2 regions of the Ellagibacter sp. genome follow, and region 1 is predicted to be linked to the other one. Evidence: riboswitches for the same ligand, from Rfam matches in the RefSeq annotation. Region 1 holds a riboswitch; the other holds the start of a gene.
What was found. Region 1 has a riboswitch for thiamine pyrophosphate ahead of thiC (phosphomethylpyrimidine synthase ThiC). Riboswitches for the same ligand answer to the same signal wherever they lie in the genome.
Positions count from the first base shown of each region.

Region 2: another riboswitch for thiamine pyrophosphate. It lies ahead of thiM (hydroxyethylthiazole kinase); the one in region 1 lies ahead of thiC (phosphomethylpyrimidine synthase ThiC).

Region 1 covers NZ_DBFSAP010000046.1:37,643-41,823, forward strand. The annotation lists gene ACMRQN_RS06760 (DivIVA domain-containing protein) at 1-660, shown strand, start outside; RNA gene rnpB (RNase P RNA component class A) at 745-1,084, opposite strand; gene ACMRQN_RS06770 (thiamine diphosphokinase) at 1,139-1,810, shown strand; TPP riboswitch at 1,877-2,002, shown strand; gene thiC (phosphomethylpyrimidine synthase ThiC) at 1,994-3,325, shown strand; gene ACMRQN_RS06780 (cysteine hydrolase family protein) at 3,347-3,943, shown strand; gene thiD (bifunctional hydroxymethylpyrimidine kinase/phosphomethylpyrimidine kinase) at 3,953-4,181, shown strand, end outside.
Region 2 covers NZ_DBFSAP010000014.1:39,791-43,971, forward strand. The annotation lists gene ACMRQN_RS01660 (thiamine phosphate synthase) at 1-209, opposite strand, end outside; gene ACMRQN_RS01665 (thiamine-binding protein) at 206-643, opposite strand; gene thiM (hydroxyethylthiazole kinase) at 645-1,484, opposite strand; TPP riboswitch at 1,562-1,677, opposite strand; gene ACMRQN_RS01675 (EamA family transporter) at 2,189-3,208, shown strand; gene rbr (rubrerythrin) at 3,517-4,053, opposite strand.

The sequences.
Region 1 (4,181 bases):
TTGAACGATTCGCGCTTCGACGGGTTTGACACGCCAGCGAAGCCGATCGAGGAAGCCCCTGCCGCCGCGCCGGCGCCTGCGTCTGCTCCGGCTCAGGACTTCTCGCAGGAACTCGACGAGGCAAATGCACGCATCCGCGAGCTCGAGTTGCAGCTTGAAGAGAAGCAGGCTGACGGCAACGCCATCGCGCAGGCGCTCATCATCGCGCAGCGCTCCGCTGACGAGATTCTCGCGAAGGCCAACAACACCGCGGCCGAGACCATTCAGGACGCGAAGGACGAGGCTCAGCGCATCATCGACCGCGCCAACAACGACAAGCAGGACGTCATCGATGCCATTCGCAAGCTCGAGGACGATCGCGAGGACGCGCGCGAGGAGTATCAGGAACTTCTCACCGACTTCATCAACGACGCTTCTCGCAAGCTCGCCGAGATCGGCGGCGGCTCTCAGGCTTCCGTCGCTGCGGCGCACTACGCCGACACCACCGATGCGACGGCGCAGGTCCAGGTTCCCATGAACGCCGAGCCTGTGGCGTATTCCACCCCTCAGACGGGCAACGTCGCCGTGGCGGCGGCAACCCCCATGCCCTCCGCGGTGGAGAAGGACCTTTCGGGCTTCGGTGACGCCGACGATGACTTCTCCTTCGACGAGCTCGACTAGGGGAATCTTCCAAGAAACGCGAAAGGGGCAGTTCAAAAGCGAACGGCCCCTTTTTCATGCCCTGATGCGGGCTTTGCGCCTCAAAGCGCGAGTGGGTCGATAAGCCGGGTTCTGTCGTTGGGACGGCCATTTATCTCGAACGCGTGTCGCCACGCGTCTCAAGCACGCAACCCGAGCGCACGGAAGGGCACCGTATCGCGTTCCTATTTGCGCTTGCTCCAGATGGGGTTTACCAAGCCACGCCGTTGCCGACGCGCTGGTGCGCTTTTACCGCACCGTTTCAGCTTTTCCCTCAAAAGAGGGAGTCTTCTTTTCTGTGGCACTAATCCGTCGGGTCGCCCCGCCCAGCCGTTAGCTGGCATCTTGCCCTTTGGAGCCCGGACTTTCCTCACGCCTTGCGGCGCGCGACCGTCAGGCCCACTCGCGTATAATAGTGTACCACGAGCATGCTCAAAGTGACGGAAAGGACAAATCAACCATGGGAACCTGTGCGCTTGTCGGTGCGGTCGACTTCAACGCCGAGCATTTCAAGGCGATGGACGCCGCAGGCGCCTTCGATTTCGTAATCGCAGTCGATGCCGGGTTTGCCTCCCTCGAGGCAATCGGGCGCGAAGCCGATATGGCGATCGGCGACTTCGACTCCCTTGGCTACGTGCCCCGGTGTCGTCGCGTGTCGCGTCATCCGGTGAAGAAGGACAAAAGCGACATGGAGCTCGCTATGGAGAAAGCCGTCTTCTGGGACAACCAGGAGCTCTTCGTCTACGGTGCGCTCGCAAAGCGCCTCGACCACACGATCGCGAACCTGCAGCTGTTCGCGCGCTACTCCGAGCGGGGCATCTACGTCACGGGGGTAGGAGACGACTTCGCGGTGCGCTGCGTCACAGGGCCCGACGTCTTCGAGCTGCCCGAGGGGCTCGATACGGGCGTGGTGTCGGTGTTCTCGGCGAACGATACGGCGCGCGGTGTCATCGAGCGCGGCCTGGAATACTCGCTCGACGACGAGCCGCTTTCCAACCGCACGTCGCTTGGGCTCTCAAACGAGCTTACGGGGAAGCCGGCGGCGGTGAGCGTCGAGGAGGGCACGCTCTACGTCTTCTATCCGCTCGCGACGGGCGAAGCTGCCACCGCGCCGTCGCCCGCCACCGTGTGACGCTTGTCGGCTTTTCGGCGATCGCGCGGCGGACCTTTCCCTCTGTCGTATAATTCGCCTAGCATCTTTGCATAACCGGGGAGCTCGCATGTGGCGCTATGCTGCGCGGCGGGCTGAGAGGAAGCGCGCTTTCGCTTCGACCCGAAACCTGATGTGGATAATGCCAACGAAGGGAGTCGGATAATGGCGAACAGCCAGGTAGTTTCGCATACCAAAATCACGCAGATCGATTTCGCGCGCGCAGGGGAAATCACGCCCGCTATGCGCATTGTCGCTGAAAAGGAGGGCCGCGCGCCCGAGTTCATCCGCGAGGGGGTCGCAGCCGGCCGCATTGCCATCCCTGCGAACATCCACCACACGTCGCTTTCTCCCGAAGGCGTGGGCGAGGGGCTTCGCACGAAGGTGAACGTGAACCTGGGTATCTCGGGCGATCTTGCCGATGAGCAGGTCGAATGGGAGAAGGTCGACATCGCCTTCGAGCTTGGCGCCGAGGCGATCATGGACTTGTCGAACAGTGGGAAGACGCAGTCGTTCCGCACGCGGCTGATCGAGAAGTCGCCTGCGATGATCGGCACCGTCCCCATGTACGACGCCATAGGCTACCTCGAGAAGGCCCTCATCTCCATCACTGCCGAGGACTTCCTCGACGTCGTTCGCCGCCACGCTGAGGACGGCGTCGACTTCGTCACAATCCATGCGGGCATGAATCGCCGCACCATCGAATCGTTCAAGGAAACGGGGCGGCTCATGAACGTGGTGTCGCGCGGCGGCTCGCTCATCTTCGCGTGGATGGAGGCGACGGGCAACGAGAACCCGTTCTACGAGTACTACGACGAGGTGCTCGATATCCTGCACGAGCACGACGTGACCATTTCCCTCGGCGACGCGATGCGCCCGGGCTGCAACTACGACGCGACCGATGCCGGCCAGATCTCCGAGCTTATCGAGATCGGCAAGCTCACCAAGCGCGCGTGGGATGCTGGCGTGCAGGTCATGGTCGAGGGGCCGGGGCATATGGCGATCGACGAGATTGCGGCGAACATGAAGCTCGAGAAGCGTCTGTGCCACAACGCGCCGTTCTACGTGCTCGGCCCGCTCGTGACCGATATCGCCCCTGGATACGATCACATCACCGCAGCTATCGGCGGGGCCATCGCGGCGAGCTCCGGCGCGGACTTCCTGTGCTACGTCACGCCTGCCGAGCACCTTCGCCTTCCCGATGCCCATGATGTGCGCGAGGGCCTTGTCGCGACGAAGATCGCAGCGCACGCGGCAGACATCGCGAAGGGTATCCCGGGCGCGCGCGAGCGCGATGCGCGCATGTCGGATGCTCGTCGTCGCATGGACTGGGAAGAGCAGTTCTCGCTTGCGATCGACCCGGTGCGCCCGCGCAAGGTGTTTGAGAGCGCCCCTCCCGAAAACGAGGGGACCTGCACGATGTGCGGCAAGATGTGCGCGGTCCGCACGGTGAACAAGATTATGGATGGCCTGGTCATCGATCTCGACAACGAATAGTAAACGACGAAGGGAGACGCAATGCTTGGAGACGAGAACAACAACGAGCTGTTCGACCTCGCGAACTTCGATGCGAAGAAGACGGCACTGCTCGTGATCGACGAGCTTGGCGACCCGACGGGAACCCCGCTCGAGCAGACGCTTCTGCCCGCAATTGAGAACACCGCCCGCATTGCGGCGGCTGCCCGGCGCGCAGGCATCCCCGTCATCTTCACGAACGACGCCCATATCCCCGGTCTCGATCGCGAGTTGCTGCTCTGGGGCGATCACGGCATCGCCGGCACCCCCGAGGCGCAGACCTCGCCGCTGCTTGACCCCAAGGAGGGCGATTTCACCATCGAGAAGCGCCGCTACAGCGCGTTTTTCCAGACGGGACTGCGCCTTCTGCTCGACGAGCTCGGCGTCGACACGCTCATTTGCACGGGAATGGATACTAACATCTGCGTTCGCCATACGCTTGCCGACGCGTACTTCAACAACTACAACCTTATCGTTGCGGGCGACGCGACGGCGACGTTTCTTGTGGGGAACCAGGAGGAGGGGCTTGAGTACTTCAAGACCTGCTATGCCGCCTGCGTTCTTTCTACCGACGACGTCGTAGCGCTGCTCGAGAAGTAGGGGGCGCGCATGAAGGCGGTCGTGAGCATAGCCGGATCGGACTCAAGCGGCGGCGCGGGCATTCAGGCGGACATCAAGACGATAGCGGCGCATCACCTGTTCGCCGAGACGGTCATCACCGCGCTCACCGCGCAAAATACGCTTGGGGTAACGGGGGTGCACGAGGTGCCCGCCGCGTTCGTCTCGGAGCAGATCGACGCGGTCTTCTCCGACATCCGCCCCGATGCGGTGAAGGTCG
Region 2 (4,181 bases), on a different contig from region 1:
TCGCTTGCGCCCGCCCGCTCGATGGCGCGGGCCGCCTCGTCGGCGCAGGCCATGAGCTCGCGCGCCGAGCACACCTTCGAGCGCACCTGCACGCAGGTGAACTCGGCTGCAAGCGCCGCCGAAACGACATCGCCCACGGGACGCCCGCACGTGTTCTCCGGCCCAATGACCAGGTAGGATGAAATATCGAGCGCATCTCTCATGCTCATGCGCGCACCTCCTTGTCTTCGCTGGCGGCAAGCTTGCCGCTTGGGTTGCCGCTGTCGTTAGGGTTGCTCCCGTCCGCTTCGCCGGCTTTGCCGTTCGGGTCGCCTTTGCCGGCAGCCTGCGAACCCTTGGTGCCCTCGCCGTCAAGAAGGGCGTTCACGCGCGCCACTTTCTCGTCCATCATATGGGAGAAGCCGGGGCGCACGTCTGCCTTCAGGATGACCTCGGTGCGAATGCCCTTTTCGGCGAGGACGAACGTCGCATCGCGCACGACGCGCATCACCTCGTCCCATTCGCCCTCGATTTCGGTGAACATGGAATAGGTCCTGTTCGGAAGGCCCGATTCGCGGATGACCTTCACGACCTCGGCGACTTCGGAGGAGAGCTCGTCTCCCACGCCGAAGGGCGCGATTGCCACGGCGATGAGTGTGTTCATGCTAAGCCTCCTCGACGCGCAGCGGGTTGTTCGCGATGTCGTCGGGCGTCGCGCGGTAGAGCTCGTCGATGAAGGCAACCTTGAAGCTCGCGGGTGCGTCCGCCGCAGTTGCCGCGCGCGTTCCCGCCACGTTGTAGTGCGCGACGGCGGCAAGCGCCGCGGTGAAGGGGTCGGCTTGCGTGGCGTAGACCGCGGCCACGCCGCCGAGGGAGCATCCGAAGCCCGTCACCTTGCCCATAAGAGCGCTTCCTCCCGTGGAATTTGCCACGGTCGACCCATCGGTGACCAGGTCGGATTCGCCCGAGACAGCCACTGCGCCGCCGGTGTAGCGCGCAAGGGCCACGGCTGCATCACGCGCAGCTTCCACCGTGTCGGTGGTGTCGACGCCGCGGGCGCGGGAAAGCTCGCTTGCGTCGCCTTCCAGATCCCAAAGGCCTGCAAGCGCGATGATCTCGGAGGCGTTGCCGCGCACGATGGCGGGCTTGGAGGGCTTGAAGCTGCGCAGAAGCTCGGTGCGCAGGCTGCCGATGCCGATGCCGACCGGGTCGAGCACCCAGGGCTTGCCCGCTGCGTGCGCCGCCGCGGCCGTGCGGGGAAGCGTCTCCTCGTACACGGGAAGCAGCGTTCCCATGTTGATGTAGACGGCGCCACCCGCGGCGACGAGGCATTCGCCCTCGTCGGGCAGGTAGACCATGGCGGCCGAGCCGCCGACAGCGAGTTGCGCGTTCGCCACGAAGTCGATGGTCACGCTGTTGGTGATCGACCCCGCCATGGGATTGTTCGCGCGCACCTTGCTCGCCGCTTCTACGATTCCGCTTTGCAACTGGTTCATCTCAATCATGCGCATTCCTTTCAAGGACCCGCTCCGTCTGCGGAGCGTGGCATAAAAATGGGACGCCAGCATAAGCGGGCGCCCCAGATAGAACCTGAGATGCTCCCTACGCCAGCACTAACTGACAGGTTCAAAGGGTTAGGCTTGCGCCCTCTCAGCCAACCGCGCGGTTTCCGCACGATGGGCACCCCTGCATCGAACTTGTTGGGGCAATGGTACACCTAAGTTGGCCGCTGTGCGCGTACATGTCGGGCGGCGGCTATCTCTCGGGCGACGTTGCGGTGGGGTTGCTTCATCTGCTTGGTACCCGGGAGATTTCCGAAAGCCGAGCGTGGCTTCCGCTTCGACTCGCTTTGTGCCCGCCGCCCGTGAGGCGTCTGATTGCTTCCCTCTCTTGCTTTCCACCTGCGAGGCCCCTGCCTTTCTCGTGGTCTCCGCTACCTGGTTTCCGCCCGCTTCTCGGCTCCCCGCCCCCGCCTGTTAGCCTCCGCTCGCATTTGCGCTCGCAACCTGGTATCATCTCTTTCGCTAAAACCTCACGTGGACTTTTTGGGCGTGCTCGGCAAGAAGGCTTCTTTCTCGAAGGAACGGCGACGGGAAGCCGTCTTCTCCTTTGCCTTGGCGGCGCGTCACTTTTCGCCACGTAGCCGAACGCTCGGTTGCGTGGTTTTTCTTCTCGCTCCTCGGGCGCCGATGTGCAAAAGGAGCTCACAGTGAAAACGAACGACATGCCTGCCGCGATTCCCCCAGCGATGCCGGTGGCGAACGCGATGGCCCCAAGCGAGGCCGCCCCACGCAAGGCGACCCCAAGCGAAGCGACCAAAGTGCGCGCGATCGCCACGCTTGAAGTGTTTCTCGGCGGTGCAAGTTATGGTTTCATGGCGACTTCCTACAAGCTTTCTTATGCTGCGGGGTTCACCTCGAATCAAGTCGTCGCAGGTCAAGGATGGTTCGGCCTCATCCTATTCGCAATAGCCTTCGCGGTGTCGATGGCGCGCGGAAAACGCTGGCAGCGCGTTGGTGCCCGTTCGGCGCTTTCGCTCATGGGGTTGGGATGCATCACCTGCTGCACCTCGATACTCTATTGCTATGCGATGAGCGTTCTGTCCGTTTCGGTGGCGCTCACGCTTTTGTTCCAGTTCACCTGGATCGGCACGGTGCTCCAGATCATCTTGACGCGCAAGCCGCCTGCGCTTTTCCAGGTCATCGCGGCCGCAGTCGTCGTTGTCGGGACCGTGTTCGCGAGCGGCGTCTACAAAACGGGCATCGCGGGCTACGATCCGCTGGGACTTGCGTGCGGCTTTGGTGCGGCCATCAGCTGCGCGTGCTTCGTGACGTTTTCCGGGAGGGTGAAGGCTCCCTGCTCGAACGAGCAGCGCGGCATGATCGTGTGCGCGGGCGTGGTCATCGCATCGCACGTGGTGTGCCCCGACTTCATCGTTTCCGGCGCGCTGCTCGACGGCTTCGCTCCGTATGCGTTTGTGTGCGGGCTGTTCGGCATGACGCTGCCAGTTCTGCTTTTCGGCTTGGGGGCACCGCACCTGACGCCTGGCATGTCGACCATCATGACGTCGGCCGAGCTGCCAGCGGGTCTGCTCCTCGCCATGCTTGTGCTTGGGGAGCCGATTTCCGCTGTTGAATGGCTCGGTGTGGCGATCATTCTCGCTGGAGTCTGCATCGCGCAGGTTCGCCTCGGGAGGCGCTCGACGACGACGCCGCTCCCGACCGATTAGCGGCGTTTGTGGGCATGGGCTTGCTGGGAGCGAGGCAAGTTCCCGACCCCCTGTCCCGCTCGGGAGTGAGACTAATCACCTAGCCCCTGCCCCCTTTACTGCCGCCTGCAAAAGATTGACGAGAGTTTGCAAAAACAGCAGGGACCTCGTAAATATTCAGCGAATTATTTCTCAAATGGAACGGTAGTGAGGTCTATCATTTTCAGCTGTGCGAATAGGTCCCGAATGGCTGGAAATCTCATCAAGAAAGCCGCCCTCGGGCGGCTTTCTTACGATGCTTGATATTGGCTTTCGAGATCGATTTCGGCTTAGAAGTTTTCAGCCGAAATTTCGAAGTATGCCTGCGGATGGTTGCAGACGGGGCACACGTCTGGAGCCTTCGTGCCTACGACGATGTGGCCGCAATTACGGCATTCCCACACCTTGACCTCGCTCTTCTCAAACACAGCGGCGGTTTCAACGTTGTGCAGCAGCGCGCGGTAACGCTCTTCGTGGTGCTTCTCGATGGCACCAACCTGGCGGAATTTTTCGGCGAGCTCGGGGAAGCCCTCTTCTTCAGCCGTCTTGGCGAACTCGTCGTACATGTCGGTCCACTCGAAGTTCTCGCCATCGGCAGCAGCGGCAAGGTTTTCCGCCGTGTTGCCAATGCCCTCGAGCTCGCGGAACCACATCTTGGCGTGATATTGCTCGTTCGCCGAAGTCTTGCGGAATATTTCGGCGATCTGCTCGTAGCCTTCATTCTTCGCAACCGACGCGAAGTACGTGTATTTATTGGTTGCTTGCGACTCGCCAGCGAACGCAGCCTGCAGGTTTTTCTCAGTTTGGGTTCCAGCGTATTTGGACATGTTGAATCCCCCTTCTTGGATTTTCAGCCGTGGGCCCTTCGCCCGTGGCGTATACCGCAAATGGTACACCGTCCCAATACGAATTGGTAGGTTTTACCATACTGTTTCCGAATGCTTGGATTTTGAAC